One region of the Bradyrhizobium sp. SZCCHNRI3052 genome, then DNA from elsewhere that is predicted to be linked to it. Evidence: predicted binding sites of a transcription regulator. Region 1 holds the regulator's gene; each other region holds the start of a gene.

Region 1 (4,548 bases):
CTGTCAGCCATCCGAACACAAGCATATCGCAGCCGGGCTCGGTGATCCCGGCGGCCTTGTTCCAATCGATCTTGTTGACCACGGCGGCAGGCTCCCCCGGCACATCAATTCCGGCCGAGGGATGTCGTTCCTATCCGATGCGATGCCGGGGCGTGAGGTTCGCCCGAGAGGACTTTGCGCTTGCAGAACCCAAATCTCCCACGGTCGAAAGCTCGCTCACGACCGAGAGAAATGCCGATGCGGAGACCCCTCAGGTGATGCTGATGCGGCGAATCGGTGTGGCCTGCGAAGTCGGCACGTCCTCGGCGATGTCCGGGCGTCGCTCCGCCGGCTGCTTGCTGACCGGCAATTGCAGCACGGTGACGCGCTGACCCTCGCAGAGCTGGGTCACCAGCACGTGGCGGCCATCGGCGAATTCGATCGCGTCGTGATGGCGATCGGGAATGTGAGTCTCGATGCTGTTGAACTTTGCGACGCGCTCGCGGATCGTCCGGGTCCAGAGCCAGCGGCTGTCGTAGCGGACGTCCTCGGCGAAGGCCAACTCGGTGCCGGGCAGCATGCAGACTGCGACGGTCGGCTCGCTCTCCAGCGCGAAGCCGCGGGTGGCGGTGCCACGGAAGGTCATCGAGATCAACGTCTCGCCGACCTTGGCGGGACGGGACGCAACCGCATGGAGGCTGTAGTCACACATCGGATCGCTCCTCGTTGAGAGATAGCCGACCCACGCTCCCCCCGGACAGGCGCAGGCCTCTATCAGAGTGGACATCGATGGTGATGTTAGCGCGCGCTTCGCGGCAATTCTGCGCTGATCTGCATCGCGTGTGCCCGCGGCCGATCACAAGCGTTTGAGCATGCCGCGCTGCACATCATGAGGTGCATTCGCGCGTGACGTATTTTGCTGGGCAGCCTCCGATCGGCGGCGAAAGCGCGTGCGCCCGCCGCCCATCGACCGATCCCATTCGCGATCAGTACTTGCGGTACAGCCCGACCAGCTTGCCTTGGATCTTCACCCGGTTCGGCGGCAGGATGCGTACCTCGTAGGCGGTGTTGGCCGGCTCCAGCGCGATCGATGCGCCGCGGCGGCGGAAGCGCTTCAACGTCGCTTCCTCATCGTCGATCAGCGCCACCACGATGTCGCCGGTGTCGGCGGTCTCGTTGCGTTGGATCAGCGCCATGTCGCCGTCGAGGATGCCGGCATCGACCATGGAGTCGCCGCGCACCTCAAGCGCATAGTGATCGCCGTTGCCGAGCATGTCGGCAGGCACGCTGATGGTGTGGCTGCGCGTCTGCAGCGCCTCGATCGGAGTACCGGCGGCGATGCGGCCCATCACCGGCACTGCGACGGGGCGCTCGCCATCGTCCAGCGCGGGAGTGCTGGTGCGCACCTTGCCGAGATTGCCCTCGATCACCGATGGGGTGAAGCCGCGGCGGTTGTTGGCGGCCTGTGACAGCTCGGGCAGCTTGATCACCTCGATCGCGCGGGCGCGGTTGGGCAGCCGGCGGATGAAGCCGCGCTCCTCGAGCGCCGTGATCAAGCGATGAATGCCGGACTTCGAGCGCAGATCGAGCGCATCCTTCATCTCGTCGAAGGACGGCGGCACGCCGGCTTCCTTGAGCCGCTCGTTGATGAACCGCAGAAGTTCGTACTGTTTGCGCGTCAGCATCTCGACCTGGTCCCCGGTTTGTTGTCGTCCGAGTCCAGGAGCTGCGCCTCGCGCACAAACCGGCTGAGAGCGCCCTGGAGTCGGACCGTCATCGCGTCGCCCGCAACATACTAAAAACAAATCATGAACGGACACTATATGTTCGATGTGTGTTCCGCAATCCTAAAAATATGATGAACAGACCGGGCTTTACCGGGGAAGCGGCTCAGTTCGGCAGGCGCAGGATCTCGCACGGGCTGCCCGCAGGCGCCTTCGGCGCAAACGCCGGCCGGATCACCACCGCCTGCGAGAGCGCGAGATTGCCGAGCAGCGACGAATCCTGCTGGCTCACCGGGGTGGCGACCAGCGTGCCGTCGGCGCGCTCTTCGAGCCGCGCCCGCAGATAGTCCTCGCGCGAATCGTTCGGCCCGAGCTCGCGGCCGAGCAGGGCGGTCTCGCGCGGCATCACGGCCTCGTCGCGGCCGAGCAGCCGCCGAATCAGCGGCACCAGGAACAGGATGGCGCAGACATAGGACGACACCGGATTGCCGGGCAGTCCGATCACCCTGATGTCGCCGAGCCGTCCGTGCATCATCGGCTTGCCCGGCCGCATCGCGATCTTCCAGAACGCCATCTCGACGCCCTCGGCTTCGAGCGCCTGCTTGACCAGGTCGTGATCGCCGACCGAGGCGCCGCCGGTCGTGATCAGGATGTCGGCCTTGGCCTCGCGGGCCCGGCGGATGCCGGCGATAGTCGCCTGCATCGTATCCGCGGCGATGCCCAGATCGATCGGTGTCCCGCCCTCGTTGCGCACCAGCGCCCGCAAGGCGTAGCCGTTGGAATAGACGATCTGGCCCGGGCCGGGCGTCGAGCCCGGCATCACCAGCTCGTCGCCGGTGGCGAGCAGCGCCACCTTCGGCCGGCGCCGCACCGGCAGCGCCGGATGATTCATGCTGGCCGCCAGCGACAGGTCGCGGTCGCTGAGCCGGCGCCCGGACTTCAGCAGCACCATGCCCTGGTGAAAGTCGACGCCCGCCGGCCGGATATGCCGGCCCTTGATCGCGGCCTCGGTGATCACGACGTGGCCGTCTTCGGCGATCGTGTCCTCCTGGATCACCACCGCGTCCGCGCCCTCCGGAACAACGCCACCGGTGAAGATCCGTGCCGCCTCGCCGGGTCCAACCACGCGATCGAACGGCCGCCCTGCCGCGACCTCGCCGATGACCTTCAGCCGCGCCTTGGCCTGGGCGGCGTCCACCGCGCGCACGGCATAGCCGTCCATCGCCGACATCGCCTCGGGCGGCTGCGTCCGCAGCGCCGCGAGGTCCCGCGCCAGGATGCGGTGAAACGCCTCGTCCAGCCCGACCTGCTCCTCGGCCAGCGGCTCGGCGCCGGCGAGCACCGCGGACAACGCATCGGAGACCGGCATCAGGGCCATGAGAGTTCCTTCGGACGGGGACGGCAGATCGAATGAATCGCCTTCTAACCGAACGCGCACGGCGCGGCCAAGGGCCTAGGCCGCTCCCCGCGTTCTGACCGTCTGCGGTGGGCCGTTTCCGGCCGCTGCCTCACGATCGCGCGAGAAAGTCTGCAATCAACCGCGTGACCTCCTGCGGACGTTCCAGGCTCGGCAGGTGCGCCGTTCCGGCCAGCTCATGTCCTGACCCGTTCGGCATTGTTGCGGCGAGCAGCCTGCTTCGCTGCTGGATGTGAGGAAAGTCCAAGTCCCCCCAGATGACGAGCGATGGCGCGACGATCTCCGCGAGGCGCGGGAAGGCTGGTGCCATATCGAGAGTCGCGCCGGTTGGCGGCGCGCGGAGTGCGGCGGCGTTCTTCTTCAGGAACGTCTCGCGTGGCTCGCCGGAGATGCGTCCCTCGCGCTGCAAGGGACCGTCGACCCACAGATGCGCCTTGATAGCGCTGACCCGATCCCAATCCTGTGCGGCCTCCTTGCGAGCAGGCAATCAGCGCCGCCGGCCGCCCCGGCGCGAGCGCGTCGACGACGGCGAGCAGGTCCTCGACCGGAGAATGAGCTTCCTCATAGGCGACCGTCTCACCAAATCCGCGCCGGTCATAGGCGATCGTCATATGCGTTGCCGCGACGCCCTCGATCTGCGCGCGCCACATGGACGAGCATTGGACCGTGGACCAGCCGATCTACGATCCCAGCACGATCGACTGCCCGGTTCTCGTGCTCGCGGCGGAATGGGACGTGGATGTCCGCTTCGGGATGGCGCACGACCTGTTCGTTCGCCTCGGGAGCGCGCCGTACAAGCGCCTGGTCGAGATCGGGCAGGGCACGCACATGGTCCTGATGGAGCGGAATCGACGGCAGGCGTTCGACGCGGTGATCGGATTTCTGGACGAGCGCGTCGTGCCGGCGCGTTGATCGTCGCGCGGACGGCCTGCACCGCGTCAGAGCGGATGCCGAATCCAGACATTCGGCTCGACATAGGCGGCATGGTCGTGCTCGACCGACGCCAGCACGGGGACGAGAGCAGCGGGGCACCTCGATCTCACCCGAGCTATCGAAGGTCACGCCGGTCCATTGCGACCACTCGGCGAGCGAGCCGACGATGGTCATCGAGCACGGCGCGATCTTGACGATCTCGCCGCCGATGCCGATGTGCTTAGGCGCCGGCTCGTCTGCGACCAGCGGATGTGGCGGGAGACGGGCCGGATGGTGCCGTTGCCGGCCGTCGCATTTAGGATTCGCTTTTTCGGAAAAAGCTGCTATGCTGATTTGGTCCCGTGCTCGACAGGAGGGGCGCTTCGCGATCGTCACGGACGTGGAGCGCGGGATGCGGTGGCCGCGACGTGTCGCAGCGTGCTCTGATGGCGCGCGGACGAACGGCATGGCGCGGACGTGAAGTCGCGTGGTCCTGGCATCCCGACGCTGATGCCA
Region 2 (4,548 bases), on a different contig from region 1:
TCTGGAGACGTGCATCATTGCGCGCGGCCTGCACGTACGAGCCGGCAATGCTGTGCACGCGAGCAGGCGCTGCCGACAGCTTCCAAACCAGCGAAGAGGTGGCGTCGAGGCGCGCCCGGCTGCAATCATGCCGGCGCGTGAACCACCGCCAGGCGGGCTCGCCCTAAGACGACAGCACCAGGTTCACCGCTTTCGGGCCCTTGCCCTTCTTGTCCGGCTCGACCTCGAAGCTGATCCGCTGTCCTTCGGTCAGGTCCTTCAGGCCCGCGCGCTCCACCGCCGTGATGTGCACGAACACGTCGCGTCCACCGTCGTCCGGCTTGATGAAGCCGTAGCCGCGTTCGCCGTTGAAGAACTTGACCGTCCCAGTCATGGCCATCGGGAAACTCCTCCCCCGCAATGCTTCCTCCACTGCGCGCCCTGCGCAGCGTCCGACCGGACATCACTTTGATCGGAAAGCGTTGGCCACCTTAACGCCCAGCGCTCGCCGCGCCGGATCGCCGGATCTTGTTAGGCCTTGATCACCCCGCCGCAACCATTCGCGGAAGCGGAACGTAAAGCCAGTCTTACAATCGGACACAATAATACGGTTCCGCGCCGATTGACTACGGCTTTTCGACCAGTCGCCGTTTCAAGCTTTGGGGAATTCGAGTCGGAAGCGCGCCGCGCCGCCTTGGCCGAGGGGCTTCTGCAGTTCCTGCAGGATGAGCTTCAGCTCGTCATGTAATGTCCAGGGCGGGTTGACGATCAGCAGCCCGGTCGAGGTGAGCGCCTCGCCTTCGATCTGCGGCGCAACACTGAACTCGATCCGCAGCACCTTGCCCGGCGGCTTGGCCGCGGCTGCGAGCGCCGCGACACGATCGCTCAGCTCTTCCGTCGCACGCCGGCTCTTGGCGGGATACCACAGCACGTAGATACCGGTGGTCCACTTCGCGAAGGCCGCGGCGAAGCGATCGGCGAGCCGCTCGAACTCATCCTTCGCCTCGAACGCCGGATCGATCAGCACCACGCCCCGGCGCTCGTTTGGCGGCACGAAGGCGGGCAGGGCGACCCAGCCGTCGAGATCGACGACACGGGCCTGGGTGTCGCGGCGCAACTGATCGATCAACTGCTTGCGGGGGATCGGCGCGAGCTCGCACAGGGTCATGCGGTCCTGCGGCCGCAGCAGCGCGCGCGCGATCAGCGGCGAGCCGGGATAGGCGACCAGTTCGGCCTTGGGATTGAACGATCGGACGATATCCAGATAGGGCTGGACCAGCGCATAGGCCTGATCCGACAGCCGCGCCTGCAGCACGCGGGCGATGCCGGTGAGGTACTCGCCGCTGCGCGTCGCCTCGTCGCCGGTGAGGTCATACAGGCCGGCGCCGGCATGGGTGTCGATCACCCGGAACGCGGCGGGCTTCTCCTGGAGGTAGACCAGGATGCGCGTCAGCACGATGTGCTTGATGACGTCGGCGAAGCCGCCGGCGTGGAAGGCGTGTCGGTAGTTCATGCCATCCGGGTTACGCCGTTCCGCGTCAAAAGGGTACCCCGTCGATGCGCCGGATGCCCTCCGGAGAGCCGCGGATGAGCGCCGCCGCAGGAGGCGCCGCAGGCCGACGCGCTGCGTCGCCCCGATTCGCAGCCGCTAGCCGCCGCGGACCGGCGGCATGTTGACCTCGTCGCGCCGGCAGGCCTGCCGGTCGATCTCGTCGCAGTTGCGAAACTCCAGATCCTTCGACAGACAGATCCGGACCTCGCTCAGCCTGGTGCGATTGCAGGTGACGGCAATGCCCGATGTCGTGAGCTTGGGGTTGGCCTTGATGAAGGCCTCCTCGATCGCCGCCGGCGCCACCGTCTTGGCCTCCGCGAGATCGAGGAATTCCGGGGGGATCTTGATGGCGGCGCGGGCCTTGCGGATGGCTTCGAAATAGGCCTTCGCCGACACGCCGGCGCAGGTGCCGTGCTTGTCCCACTCGTTGTAGATCAGGCCCGGCGCCGGCATCAGGTCGAGCATCGAGGTCATGATGTTGCGGGGCAGGCGCGGCGCCGGCTGCTCGCAATATTCGGGGTAGCCGTTCTCGTATTGCGGCCACAGCCCGTGCACGACGAACGAGTACGGTCGGCCGCTGCATTGCTGGGACCGGCTGCCGCGACCGCCGCGCTCCTCGGCTTCGGCGCAGTACGAGGGCGACCACGACAACGAGAGAACGTAGAAGTCGAACGCGCCCGGCGCATTCTGGCGGCGGTCCTGCGCCTCGGCGGCGCCAGCCGTGAGCACACCGAGCAAGAGGGCAAAGCAGGCGATCGTTCTGGACAACAGGACGGCAGGTCGGCACAGGCAATCGAACATGGCGTACTCCCCGGACAATGCCAGGAGCCTACCAGCGCGCTGGAACATTTCAAGAACAAAAATGGCTGCCCCGAGGCAGCCATTCGTCAGCCGGCCGCCCGCGCGAGCGGCCGATACGCCGGGAAAGGCAAATCAGGGCTTGGCGGCGCGGCAGGCCGGATTGAAGGCCCAGTTGCGATCGAGGCCGACGACGCAGAACTCGACGCCCTGGTCATAGCCGGCGAAGCCGCCATCCTCGATGATCGAGAAGTTGACGGTGCGCGCCTTGCCGTCGCTGATCATCACGCTGCCGGTGCAGAAGCGACGCGGAATGTTGTCGGACTGCCAGGGCCGGAAGGCGATCTCATGGACATTGGCGACGCCGGTGATCGTCAGCGAGGAATTCCAGAAGGTGCTCTCCTTGTCCTGGAATCGCGAGACGATGGTCGGAATGGCCGCCTCGCAAGGCGCGACCCGGCCTTCATATTTCGGACCGGACAGCCAGAAGTTCATCTCAAGCGGGTTGGCGGCCTGAGCCGGGGCGGTGGCGACGATGGCGGCAAGCAGCGCGCCACAGGCGGCGCCGAACATCTTGAAAGGTGAGCTGAAGTCGCGCATGGGCCGTCCGCAAGGCTGATCCGGGAGCGTGGACCGTGCCGCGGCGGCCACAGGAGGTCAAGTGCAACGCGGCAACACTCCACGATTAGTCCTGTTAACGCGAGGCCGGTGTTCTTTTCTTGACCGGACAGGACCTTTAGAATGGCGGGCCAGATCGAGGAGAATGCAATGCGGACGCTGATGGCCGGATTCGTGAAGACTGCAGGCCTCGTGGCCGCTGGGATGGTGCTGGTTGCGGCATCCGCCCAGGCCGACGTGGTGCCGCCCTTCAAGGGCAACGACACCGGCGGCATCATCGCCTTCCAGCTGGCCCAGACCACGGATGCGCGCCAGCTCGCGGTCGATCATTGCGCCTCCTACGGCAAGGTCGCGAAGTTCCGCGCCGTCGATGCGCGCTACGGTGGCTACGTTTCGTTCGCCTGCCGCTGGGTACCCTATGGCTCGGCGCAGCGGCCGCTGCGGACGCTGTACTGACCTTCCATCAACTGCCGTTCTCCCAATTGCCATTTTTCTGCGGCATTCGCTCCGGCATCGATCAACGAGCCGGAACGGGGCATATGACCTGCACACGCATCGCAATTGGGCTGTTGGCCTGCTGCCTCCTGGGCGTGACCGCGAGCCATGAGGCACGGGCCGTCGACCTGCCGGTGCGCAAGGCCGGCCTGTGGGAGCTGAAGATGATCAGATCCGGCGGTCAGCTGCCGGAGGCGACGATGCAGCACTGCACCGACGCGGCCACCGACAAGGAGATGAACAACTTCGCCTCGCCGATGGCGCAGCAGGTCTGCTCCAAGCAGGACATCCAGAAGACCGCGACCGGCTACGTCTCCGATTCGGTCTGCAATTTCGGCGGCATCAATACGACGTCGCATGCCGACATCACCGGCGACTTCAACTCGGCCTATACGGTGAAGACGATGTCGCGCGTCACGGGCGGCGCCGCCGGCACCGGGGTGAAGGACACCGCGATGACGATCGAGGCCAGATGGCTCGGCGCCTGCAAGCCCGACCAGAAGCCCGGCGACATCGTGATGCCCGGCGGCATGAAGATGAACGTCAAGGACATGGCCAAGCTGAAGGCCCTGATCCCGGGCGTGAAGCAGTAGGCGGGCGCTCGTTGCGTGTGGCGGGTGCAGAGACGTGGGTTGGCGTTCATCCGCGGACGCGAAGCACGATCTTTCCGATGTGCCGGCTCGTCTCCATGCGGGCGTGCGCATCGGCTGCGTCGGACAGGCGATAGGTGCTGTCGATGTGCGGCCGAATGGCCGTTCCGAGCAGGGGCGAGATGCGTTGCCGCAGGTCGGCTGCGATCCGCCGCTTGAGATCGAGCGACGTCGACCGCAGGAACGCGCCGGTGATGCTGGCCCGGCGCGCCATCAGGCTGCGCAGCGGTACTCCGAGGTCCTTCCCGCCTCCGGCCGAGAGCAGGGCGATCCGTCCGCCCATCGCGAGCGCCGCAAGGTCCTGCGCGATGTGAGCGCCGGCGGAGGTGTCGAGGATGCAGTCGACGCCGCGCTTCCCCGTCGCCGCGCGGATCTGCTCGGCGAGATCGGGATCGGCATAGTCGAACACGGCGCTGCAGCCGAGCCCGAGTGCCAGGGCGCGCTTCTCTGTGGTGC
Region 3 (4,548 bases), on a different contig from region 1:
CACTGGCAGTCGCCGTCTTTACCCGCGCTTAAGCACGATCGGCACATCCCGCCACGCGGCTCGTCCCGGTCACGAGTTTGGAAAGCAGTCTCCCTTACAACCAGCCACAGGCCACCTTCGCGTGGGCCCGGATCGGAGGGATCCGGAGCGTGGTGTATTGGGACTGGGGAGAGACGAATGCAGAAGACGACCTTGATCTTGACCGCCAGCGCCGCGGCGCTGGGGCTGGCGCCGGCCTCAGCGGCCGACTTCGCGACGCGCCCTTACAGCAAGGCGCCGCCGCCGGCCTATGTCACGCCGCTGCCGAACTGGGCCGGATTCTACCTCGGCGTCAATGGCGGCGCCGACTGGAGCCACAATTGCTGGACGCTCAATCGCGTCGGCGGCGTGCCGGTGGTGCCGACCCAGTCCGAAGGCTGCCACAACGCCTCGAGCGGCCTGGTCGGCGGCCAGGTCGGCTATCGCTGGCAAGCGGCGAGCTGGGTGTTCGGCGTCGAGGCCCAGGGCGACTGGACCGGCCTGAAGTCGTCCAATGCGAGCACGGCTGCGCTGGCCGCGGGCATCACCAACACCACCAAGACCGATGCGATCGGCCTGTTCACCGGCCAGGTCGGCTACGCCTGGGGCAACGTGCTCTGGTACGTGAAGGGCGGTGCCGCCGTCACCCACAACAAATACACCGGCACGGCGAATGCGGCCGCGCCCTTCCCGGTCGGCACGCTGCTGGATTCCGCCAGTGAGACCCGCTGGGGCGGCACCGTCGGCACCGGCGTCGAGTTCGGCTTCGCACCGAACTGGTCGGTCGCCGTCGAGTACGATCACCTGTTCATGGGCTCGCGCGACATCACCTTCCCGGCCACCGCAACCGTGCTGTCGCGCGTCGACACCATCAAGCAGGACATCGACATGGCGACCGTCCGGGTGAACTATCGTTTCGGAGCGCCGATGGGCACCCGCTACTGAAGAAAGTCACCGCTCGCACGCATTCGGAAAGGCCGGCCGTCGCGCCGGCCTTTTTCGTGTCAACAGCCCGGCAGCGTCGCGGCTTTTTCGTGCTAAATATATGATTTATAACGCTTTTTCATTTCTGTGGCGGGCGCGTTACAGCCTCTCCGGGATGCCCTGTGTATGACTTGCCCATCGCTTGTCATTCCAACCTCCCGGGGGAGAATTTGATGAAGAAGTTGCTTGTGATCACGACGGCGCTCGTCGGCATCGCATCCGCCACATCCGCGTCGGCGGCCGACATGGCGGCCCGCCCGTACACCAAGGCGCCGCCGATGATGGTTGCCATCAACGACTGGAGCGGCTTCTACCTTGGCATCAACGGCGGCTACGGAACGAGCCGCAATTGCTGGACGCTCGTGAATGGCCCAGCCGAGGGCTGCCATAACGCCACCGGCGGCACGATCGGCGGTCAGTTCGGCTATCGCTGGCAGATGGGCTCGGTCGTGTTCGGCCTCGAGGCGCAGGGCAACTGGGCCGACCTCACCGGCAACAACGTCAGCCCGGTGTTCGCGCCCGATCGCAACCGCACCAAGCTCAGCGCCTTCGGCCTGTTCACCGGCCAGATCGGCTATTCCTTCGACAATGTCCTGCTCTACGCCAAGGGCGGCGCGGCCGTCACCGACACCAAGTACGAGATCTTTTCCGGCGTGATCAACACCGTGCTGGCTACCACGACCGTGCACAAGTGGGGCGCGTCCGTCGGCGCTGGCGTCGAATACGCCTTCTCGCCGGGCTGGTCGGTGGGCTTCGAGTACGACCACCTGTTCATGGGCAACACGAACGTCCCGTTCCGCGGTGCGGTGTTCACCCAGACCGACACCATCAAGCAGGACGTCGACCTGTTCACGGCGCGCCTGAACTACCGCTTCGGCGGTCCGGTCGTCGCCAAATACTGATTGATCGTTCGACAACCGAAAGTTCCAAAGGCCGGCGCAAGCCGGCCTTTTTGTTGCTCAGAAGCCGCCTTTGCCGCCCTGCAACACTTGGAACCAAGCATTTGAGTTACATGAACAATCTGGAACTCCCCCGTAGAAACGCGGTTTGGCCGCGAGTGTGTCTTCAGGGTGACGGTAATCCGTACGGAACCGGGCTATAGGAACCTCGTCAACTTGAACGGGTGAGTCTGTTTCGTGCGTAAGCTTATCGGTGCGATGCGGACTTCGAGGAATAAAAAACTGGAGACTGGAATGAAGAAGATCCTGCTCGCGACCGTGGCCTTGGCCGCCCTGGCCGCTCCCGCTGCCGCCGCTGATCTTGCCGCGCGCCCGACCTACACCAAGGCCCCGGTTCTCGCGCCGGTGCTGACCTGGACCGGTTTCTACATCGGTGCCATGGGCGGCTATGCCAACGAGGATGCTGACTTCGCGGCCATGAAGGGCGGCTTCGCCGGCGGCACCGTCGGCTACAACTGGCAGCAGGGTGCTGTCGTGTTCGGCCTCGAGGCCGACGCCGCTTGGGCCGACATCAACGCAAACGTTGGCGCGCTCGGTGTCAACGCCGAGTCCAAGATCCGCGACTGGGGCACTGTCCGCGGCCGCATCGGCTACGCCTTCGGCCCGACCCTGCTGTACGCGACCGGTGGTTACGCCTGGGCCGACAACCGCATCTCGCTGACGGCCCCCGGCTTCGCCGCTGCCGACAGCAAGATCCACTCCGGCTGGACCGTCGGCGCTGGCGTCGAGTACATGTTCGCCCCGAACTGGTCGCTGAAGGGCGAGTACCTCTACAAGAGCTTCGGTGGCGAGAGCTACACCTTCACCGGCCTCGGCACGCTCGCAACCGGCACCCTCAACGTGCATTCCGGTCAGGTCGGCATCAACTACCACTTCTAAGTCTTTGCCTACGGGCCAACGCACACAGCCTTCGCTCTGTCAGAGCGGAGGCTTTTTCTTTGTGGGATCGTGCACAAAACAGTACGGAACCGGCAGTCTCCTGCCAGTCGCTGCCATTCCCTGAGCGCATTGTTGATGATTCGCTGACGGCACTGGAAATCCAGCTCCGTTCTTCCTACGTTCCGACCATACCTTTTCCCCCTGGCGTCCGATGGCCGGCTTCCGGCGAACGCGCCTGCAACGATGGCGCAACTCTGCGCCGTGGGACGATCGTCATGGATGAAGTGCTCAAGGCCAAGCAGCGCGCGCAAGCCAACCAGTCGAGCCTGCGGGCCATCACCATCCGCGGCGCCCGCGAGCACAATCTGAAAAACATCGACGTCGAGATCCCGCGCGACAGGCTCGTCGTCTTCACCGGCCTGTCCGGTTCCGGCAAATCCTCGCTCGCCTTCGATACGATCTATGCCGAGGGTCAGCGCCGCTACGTCGAATCGCTGTCGGCCTATGCCCGTCAGTTCCTCGAGATGATGCAGAAGCCGGACGTCGACCAGATCGACGGCCTGTCGCCGGCGATCTCGATCGAGCAGAAGACGACCTCGAAGAACCCGCGCTCGACGGTGGGCACCGTCACCGAGATCTACGACTACATGCGCCTCTTGTGGGCGCGCGTTGGCGTTCCCTACTCCCCGGCGACCGGCCTGCCGATCGAAAGCCAGACCGTCTCGCAGATGGTCGACCGCGTGCTGGCGATGCCCGAGGGCACCCGCCTCTATCTGCTGGCGCCGGTCGTGCGGGGACGCAAGGGCGAGTACAAGAAGGAGCTCGCCGAATATCTCAAGAAGGGCTTTCAGCGCGTCAAGATCGACGGCACCTTCCATGAGCTCGCCGAGGCGCCCACGCTCGACAAGAAGTTCCCGCACGATATCGACGTCGTTGTCGACCGCATCGTCGTGCGCCCCGACATCGGCCAGCGTCTCGCAGAAAGCTTCGAGACCGCGCTGAAGCTCGCGGAGGGACTCGCCGTGATCGAGTTCGCCGACGCGCCTGCATCGTCATCACCGGGCCGCGCCGAAGGCGCGAGACCCGGTGATCCATCCTCCTCCAAGGAGATGGATGGCCGGGTCAAGCCCGGCCATGACGAGAAGAAGCAAGACGACAAGAAGAAGGTCGCAAAGATCCACGACAAGAGCGGGCCCGAGCGCATCCTGTTCTCGGAGAAGTTCGCCTGCCCGGTCTCCGGCTTCACCATCCCCGAGATCGAGCCGCGGCTGTTTTCATTCAACAACCCCTATGGCGCCTGCCCGGAATGCGGCGGCCTGGGGGTCGAGCAGCACGTCGATGCCGACCTCGTCATTCCCGACAAGGACGTCACCCTGCGCAAGGGTGCGATCGCCCCCTGGGCCAAGTCGTCGTCGCCCTACTACCTGCAGACGCTGACCGCGCTCGGCAAGTTCTACAAGTTCACGCTGGACACCAAGTGGAAGGACCTGCCGAAGAAGACGCAGACCGCCCTGCTGCACGGCTCCGGCGACGACGAGATCAAGTTCACCTATGAGGACGGCGTCCGCGCCTACGACACCAAGAAGCCGTTCGAGGGCGTCATCACCAACATCGAGCGCCGCTTCCGCGAGACCGAGAGCGAGTGGGCGCGCGAGGAGCTCGGCAAATACTTCAATGACGTGCCCTGCGCCGGCTGTAACGGCTACCG
Region 4 (4,548 bases), on a different contig from region 1:
AGGTCGACGAGATCGCCTGCGCCCAGGATGCGGGGCAGATGAGCGAGGCGGTCGTGACCAAGTGGAGCTTGGTGAAGCGGTGACACTTGGGACGCTGCGAGCGCCGCCTCCTGACTTCTGCAGTCATCGCCCGGCTCGACCGGGCGATCCAGTACGCCGCGGCCCCTCGGTGGATAGCTGACGTCTCTGGAATACTGGGTCACCCGCCTTCGCGAGTGACGACAGTTGACGGTGAGGCGGCAGCTACAACTTCACCGGCCCCAAATCATCGAAATGCCCACGCCGTTGCAGCCAAGCGAGCAGCACGAGGCTCGGGATCGCGACGAGCACGCAGATGACGAAGAATGCAGGCCAGCCGGTCGCTTTCGCCACATAGCCCGCGCCCGATGACAGATAGGTTCGTCCAACCGCGGCGAGCGCGGTGAGCAGCGCATATTGGGTCGCGGTGTGCAGCGGGTTCTGGCACAGCGCAGAGAGATAGGCGACGAAGATCACGGTGCCGATCGCGCTGGTGAGGTTCTCCGCAGAGATCGCCAGCGCCAGCGCCCACTGATTGACGCCGACGATGGCGAGCCATGAGAACGACAGGTTGGCCAGCGCCTGCACGATGCCGCCGATCCACAGGCTGATGGCGAGCGAATAGCGCCGCGCGACGAAGCCGCCGGCAAAGCCGCCGGCGAGCGTGGCGGCGAGGCCGACGCCTTTCACGATCGCGGCGTAGTCGACCTTGCTGAAACCGAGATCGATCACGAACGGCGCGGTCATCGTGCCGGAGAAGGCGTCAGTGAACTTGAACAGCACGACGAAGGCGAGCGCCGTGAGCGCATCACGTCGGCCGAGGAACTCGACGAAGGCTCCGGCAGCCGCATGCATCACGCGGGTGAGCGCAGTGTCCGCACCCATCGCGGCCTCCGCCTGCTGCGACTGGGCCGGCTCGGTCGCCGCGAGGGCCGTGATCGTGCCGATCAGCACCAGTCCGGCCATCGCAACATAGCCCCACATCCAGGACGACGGACGCGTCAGCCCCGAGGTCTCGAATGCACTGACCACCACCAGTGCGCCGGCGGTCGAGACCAGCATGCCGATGCGGTAGGCGGCGACATACGCCGCCATGCCCGCGGCCTGCTCACTCTCCGGCAGGCTCTCGACGCGGAAGGCATCGACCACGATGTCCTGGGTCGCCGACATCGCGGCGACCAGCAGCGCGGCCAGCGCCACCATGAACGGCGCGTGCGCCGGGTCGGTCAACGCCAGCAGCAGGATGGCGGCGATCAGCAGCAGTTGCGCGAACACCAGCCAGCCGCGCCGCCGCCCGAAGGCGCGCGTCAGCAGCGGCACGTGCAGCGCGTCGACAAGCGGCGCCCAGAGGAATTTCAGCGTGTAGGGCGTGCCGACGAGCGCGAATAGCCCGATGGTCCCGAGGTCGACGCCGAGTTCGCGCATCCAGATCTGCAAGGTCGAGCCGGACAGGGCCAGCGGCAGCCCCGACGAAAATCCGAGGAACAGCACCACGAGCACGCGCGGCTGCAGATAGACGGCCATGCTCTCGCGCCAGGTGGGGGCTTTTGGCGCAGCCTCGGGCTTTGCGCCGGTCGCGGTGATGTCGGAAGAAGCCTCAGGTACGGTCATGGATGGGTGGTAGCAGATTTGCGCAAGAAACGCTCTCCATCTCAGCTGTCATCGTCCGCGAGCCGGGCGATGACAGTCTTGGCAAAATTCAAGCTGCGACAAGGGCGAGCTACCCAATCACTCCCCCGCCTGCACGCGTCCCGCCAGCGGAAACAAATCCGGCGCGGTGCCCGTAGCTGGCGCGATGCGTGGCGACTCCACCGGCGTGTCCTGTTTGCTGAAGTCGAGCTCCTCGATCCGCGCGGCGCGCTTCTCGATCTTGTCGGCCGAGATGAGGATCTGGCGGATGTCCTCGCCGACATCGCCGAAATGCTTCTGCAGCTTGAGCACGCGCTCGCGCAGGCGGCCGAGATCGTCCCCGAGATGGATCACCTCGTTGCGGATCTGGTCGGCGGCGTCGCGGATGCGTGCGTCCTTCATGATCTGCTGCATGACCTGGATCGCGAGCATCAGCAGCGACGGCGACACCAGCACGACGCGCGCGCGATACGCTTTCTGGATGACGTCGTCGAAGCCATCATGGATCTCGGCATAGACCGATTCCGACGGCACGAACATCAGCGCGGTGTCCTGCGTCTCGCCGACCACCAGATATTTCTCCGCGATGTCGTTGACGTGACGCAGCACGTCGGTACGCAGGCGCTGTGCGGCGGTGCGCTTCTCCTCGTCCGTCTCCGCATCATGCAGCGCGGTCACGGCTTCCAACGGAAACTTGGCGTCGATGCACAGCGGTCGCGCGTCGGGCAGGAACACGACGCAGTCCGGCCGCTTGCCGCTGGCGAGCGTGTACTGGAACGCGTAGCTGCCCTTCGGCAGTCCGTCCTGCACGATCGCCTCCATCCGCGCCTGGCCGAACGCGCCGCGCGACTGCTTGTTGGCGAGGACGTCGCGCAGGGTCGTGACCTGGGTCGTCAGCTCGCTGAGATCACGGTGGGCATTGTCGATGATGCCGAGCCGCTCGTGCAGCACGCGCAGACTATCCATGGTGTGGCGCGTACTCTGCTCCATCGACTGTCCGACGCGATGAGTCACCGCATCGAGCCGCTCGTTGACGCTGCGGGCAAGATCAACCTGCCGGCCGGCGAGCAGCTGCGCCATCGCGTCGACCCGGCCGGAGGCCTCGCTCTGGACGCGGATCATCTCGCTGAACCGATGTTCGATCTCATCGCTGCGCATCGCCTGCTGGGCCGCGAGCTCGGCGCCGCGCCGGCCGGAACGCACCACGGCCGCCACGATCATCACGAGCAGCAGCACCACCAGCACGCCAAATCCGATCAGCGCATCGCTGGCGCGGACCGGAAGGTCGCCGATCATGATGACGACAGGATTGAGGGACTGGCTGGCGGCGGTCATCACGCCCGTCTATCCGATTCGCACAAGCTCGCGAACGAAGAGAGAACATTTATGGTTAAGGCCAGGTTAAGAATCATGGTTAACGAGGCGTTGAAATTCATGGTTAGCGAAGTCTTAACCGCGCACCCTCACATTGACCGCGCCGGTTCCGCGGCTTAAATCGCGCGCCATGTCCCTAAGAGAAATCATCATCCTGCCGGACCGGCAGTTGCGGCTGGTGTCCAAGCCGGTCGAGAAGGTCACGCCGGAGATCCGGCAGCTGGTCGACGACATGTTTCAGACCATGTACGACGCGCCGGGCATCGGGCTCGCAGCGATTCAGGTCGCGCAGCCGCTGCGCGTCATCACCATGGATCTGGCCAAGCCCGACGCGAACGGCGAAGGCAAGCGCGAGCCGCGCGTCTTCATCAATCCGGAGATCGTTGCCAAGTCGGACGAGCTGTCGGTCTACGAGGAAGGCTGCCTGTCGATCCCCGAATATTACGAGGAGGTCGAGCGGCCGGCGCGGGTGCGCGTGCGCTTCACCGATCTCGACGGGCTGGTTCGCGAGGAGGATGCCGAGGGGCTCTACGCCACCTGCATCCAGCACGAGATCGACCATCTCAACGGCGTGCTGTTCATCGACTATCTGTCGAAGCTCAAGCGCGACCGCGTGATGAAGAAGTTCGCCAAGGCCGCCAAGCGCGCCAGCGAGTAACGATCAACTCTCTCCTCCGTCATGCCCGGGCTTGACCCGGGCATCCACGTCGCGCCGCGCGTTACAGGCAGCTCGACGTGGATGACCGGGACAAGCCCGGCCATGACGCGGAGGATTCGGCAATGCAGGATCTTCCACCAGATGCCGCTTCGCCTGATCTTCATGGGCACGCCGGATTTCGCCGTGCCGACCCTGCTCGAACTCGCCGGCCACGGCCACGAGATCGCGGCGGTCTATACGCGCGCGCCCAAACCCGGCGGCCGCCGCGGCCTGGCGCTGGTGCCGACGCCGATCGAGACCGAGGCGCGCCGGCTCGGCATTCCCGTGCTCACGCCGAAGACGCTGAAGACCGAGGACGCGCTGGCTGGGTTCCGCGCCCATGAGGCCGATGCCGCCGTTGTTGTCGCCTATGGCATGATCCTGCCGCAGGCGATTCTCGATGCACCGAAACTCGGCTGCTACAACCTCCACGCCTCGTTGCTGCCACGCTGGCGCGGCGCCGCGCCGATCAACCGTGCCATCATGGCAGGGGACGCTGAAAGCGGCGTGATGGTCATGAAGATGGATGTCGGTCTCGACACCGGCGACGTTGCGATGGCCGAGCGTCTGCCCATCACTGACGCGATGACGGCGTCCGATCTGCACGATCGCCTCTCGCGGATCGGTGCCGACCTGATGGTGCGCGCGATGGCGGCGCTGGAGCGCGGCGGGCTGACGTTGACGAAGCAGGCCGAGGGGGGCGTCACCTACGCTGCCAAGATCGAGAAGGCGGAGGCGCGGATCGATTGGACGAAGCCGGCGCATGCGGTGCTGCGGCACATCCACGGCCTGTCGCCGTTCCCCGGCGCCTGGAGCGAGGTCACGCTCGA

The links. Region 1 encodes LexA, which represses DNA repair genes until DNA is damaged. Its sites were predicted from a motif close to TGTTCNNNNTGTGTTCNG; they were not measured.
Region 2: QW887_RS29185 (ribonuclease T2) is a predicted target of LexA. The motif match lies at 2,373-2,390, and genes of this name have one in related genera.
Region 3: uvrA (excinuclease ABC subunit UvrA) is a predicted target of LexA. The motif match lies at 3,008-3,025, and genes of this name have one in related genera.
Region 4: QW887_RS29880 (DNA recombination protein RmuC) is a predicted target of LexA. The motif match lies at 3,013-3,030, and genes of this name have one in related genera.

What each region holds. Positions count from the first base shown of each region.
Region 1 is NZ_JAUETW010000007.1:343,333-347,880, forward strand. It holds gene QW887_RS21110 (hypothetical protein) at 251-691, opposite strand; gene lexA (transcriptional repressor LexA) at 966-1,664, opposite strand; gene glp (gephyrin-like molybdotransferase Glp) at 1,870-3,081, opposite strand; gene QW887_RS34945 (alpha/beta fold hydrolase) at 3,297-3,770, opposite strand; gene QW887_RS21130 (hypothetical protein) at 3,787-4,032, shown strand.
Region 2 is NZ_JAUETW010000014.1:106,136-110,683, reverse strand. It holds gene QW887_RS29195 (cold-shock protein) at 164-379, opposite strand; gene QW887_RS29190 (23S rRNA (adenine(2030)-N(6))-methyltransferase RlmJ) at 632-1,492, opposite strand; gene QW887_RS29185 (ribonuclease T2) at 1,628-2,332, opposite strand; gene QW887_RS29180 (hypothetical protein) at 2,465-2,929, opposite strand; gene QW887_RS29175 (hypothetical protein) at 3,098-3,403, shown strand; gene QW887_RS29170 (DUF3617 domain-containing protein) at 3,487-4,035, shown strand; gene QW887_RS29165 (NAD(P)H-quinone oxidoreductase) at 4,082-4,548, opposite strand, start outside.
Region 3 is NZ_JAUETW010000001.1:1,021,423-1,025,970, forward strand. It holds gene QW887_RS04680 (outer membrane protein) at 178-963, shown strand; gene QW887_RS04685 (outer membrane protein) at 1,176-1,904, shown strand; gene QW887_RS04690 (porin family protein) at 2,196-2,840, shown strand; gene uvrA (excinuclease ABC subunit UvrA) at 3,116-4,548, shown strand, end outside.
Region 4 is NZ_JAUETW010000015.1:71,575-76,122, forward strand. It holds gene QW887_RS29870 (hypothetical protein) at 1-83, shown strand, start outside; gene QW887_RS29875 (AmpG family muropeptide MFS transporter) at 244-1,629, opposite strand; gene QW887_RS29880 (DNA recombination protein RmuC) at 1,747-2,982, opposite strand; gene def (peptide deformylase) at 3,152-3,679, shown strand; gene fmt (methionyl-tRNA formyltransferase) at 3,821-4,548, shown strand, end outside.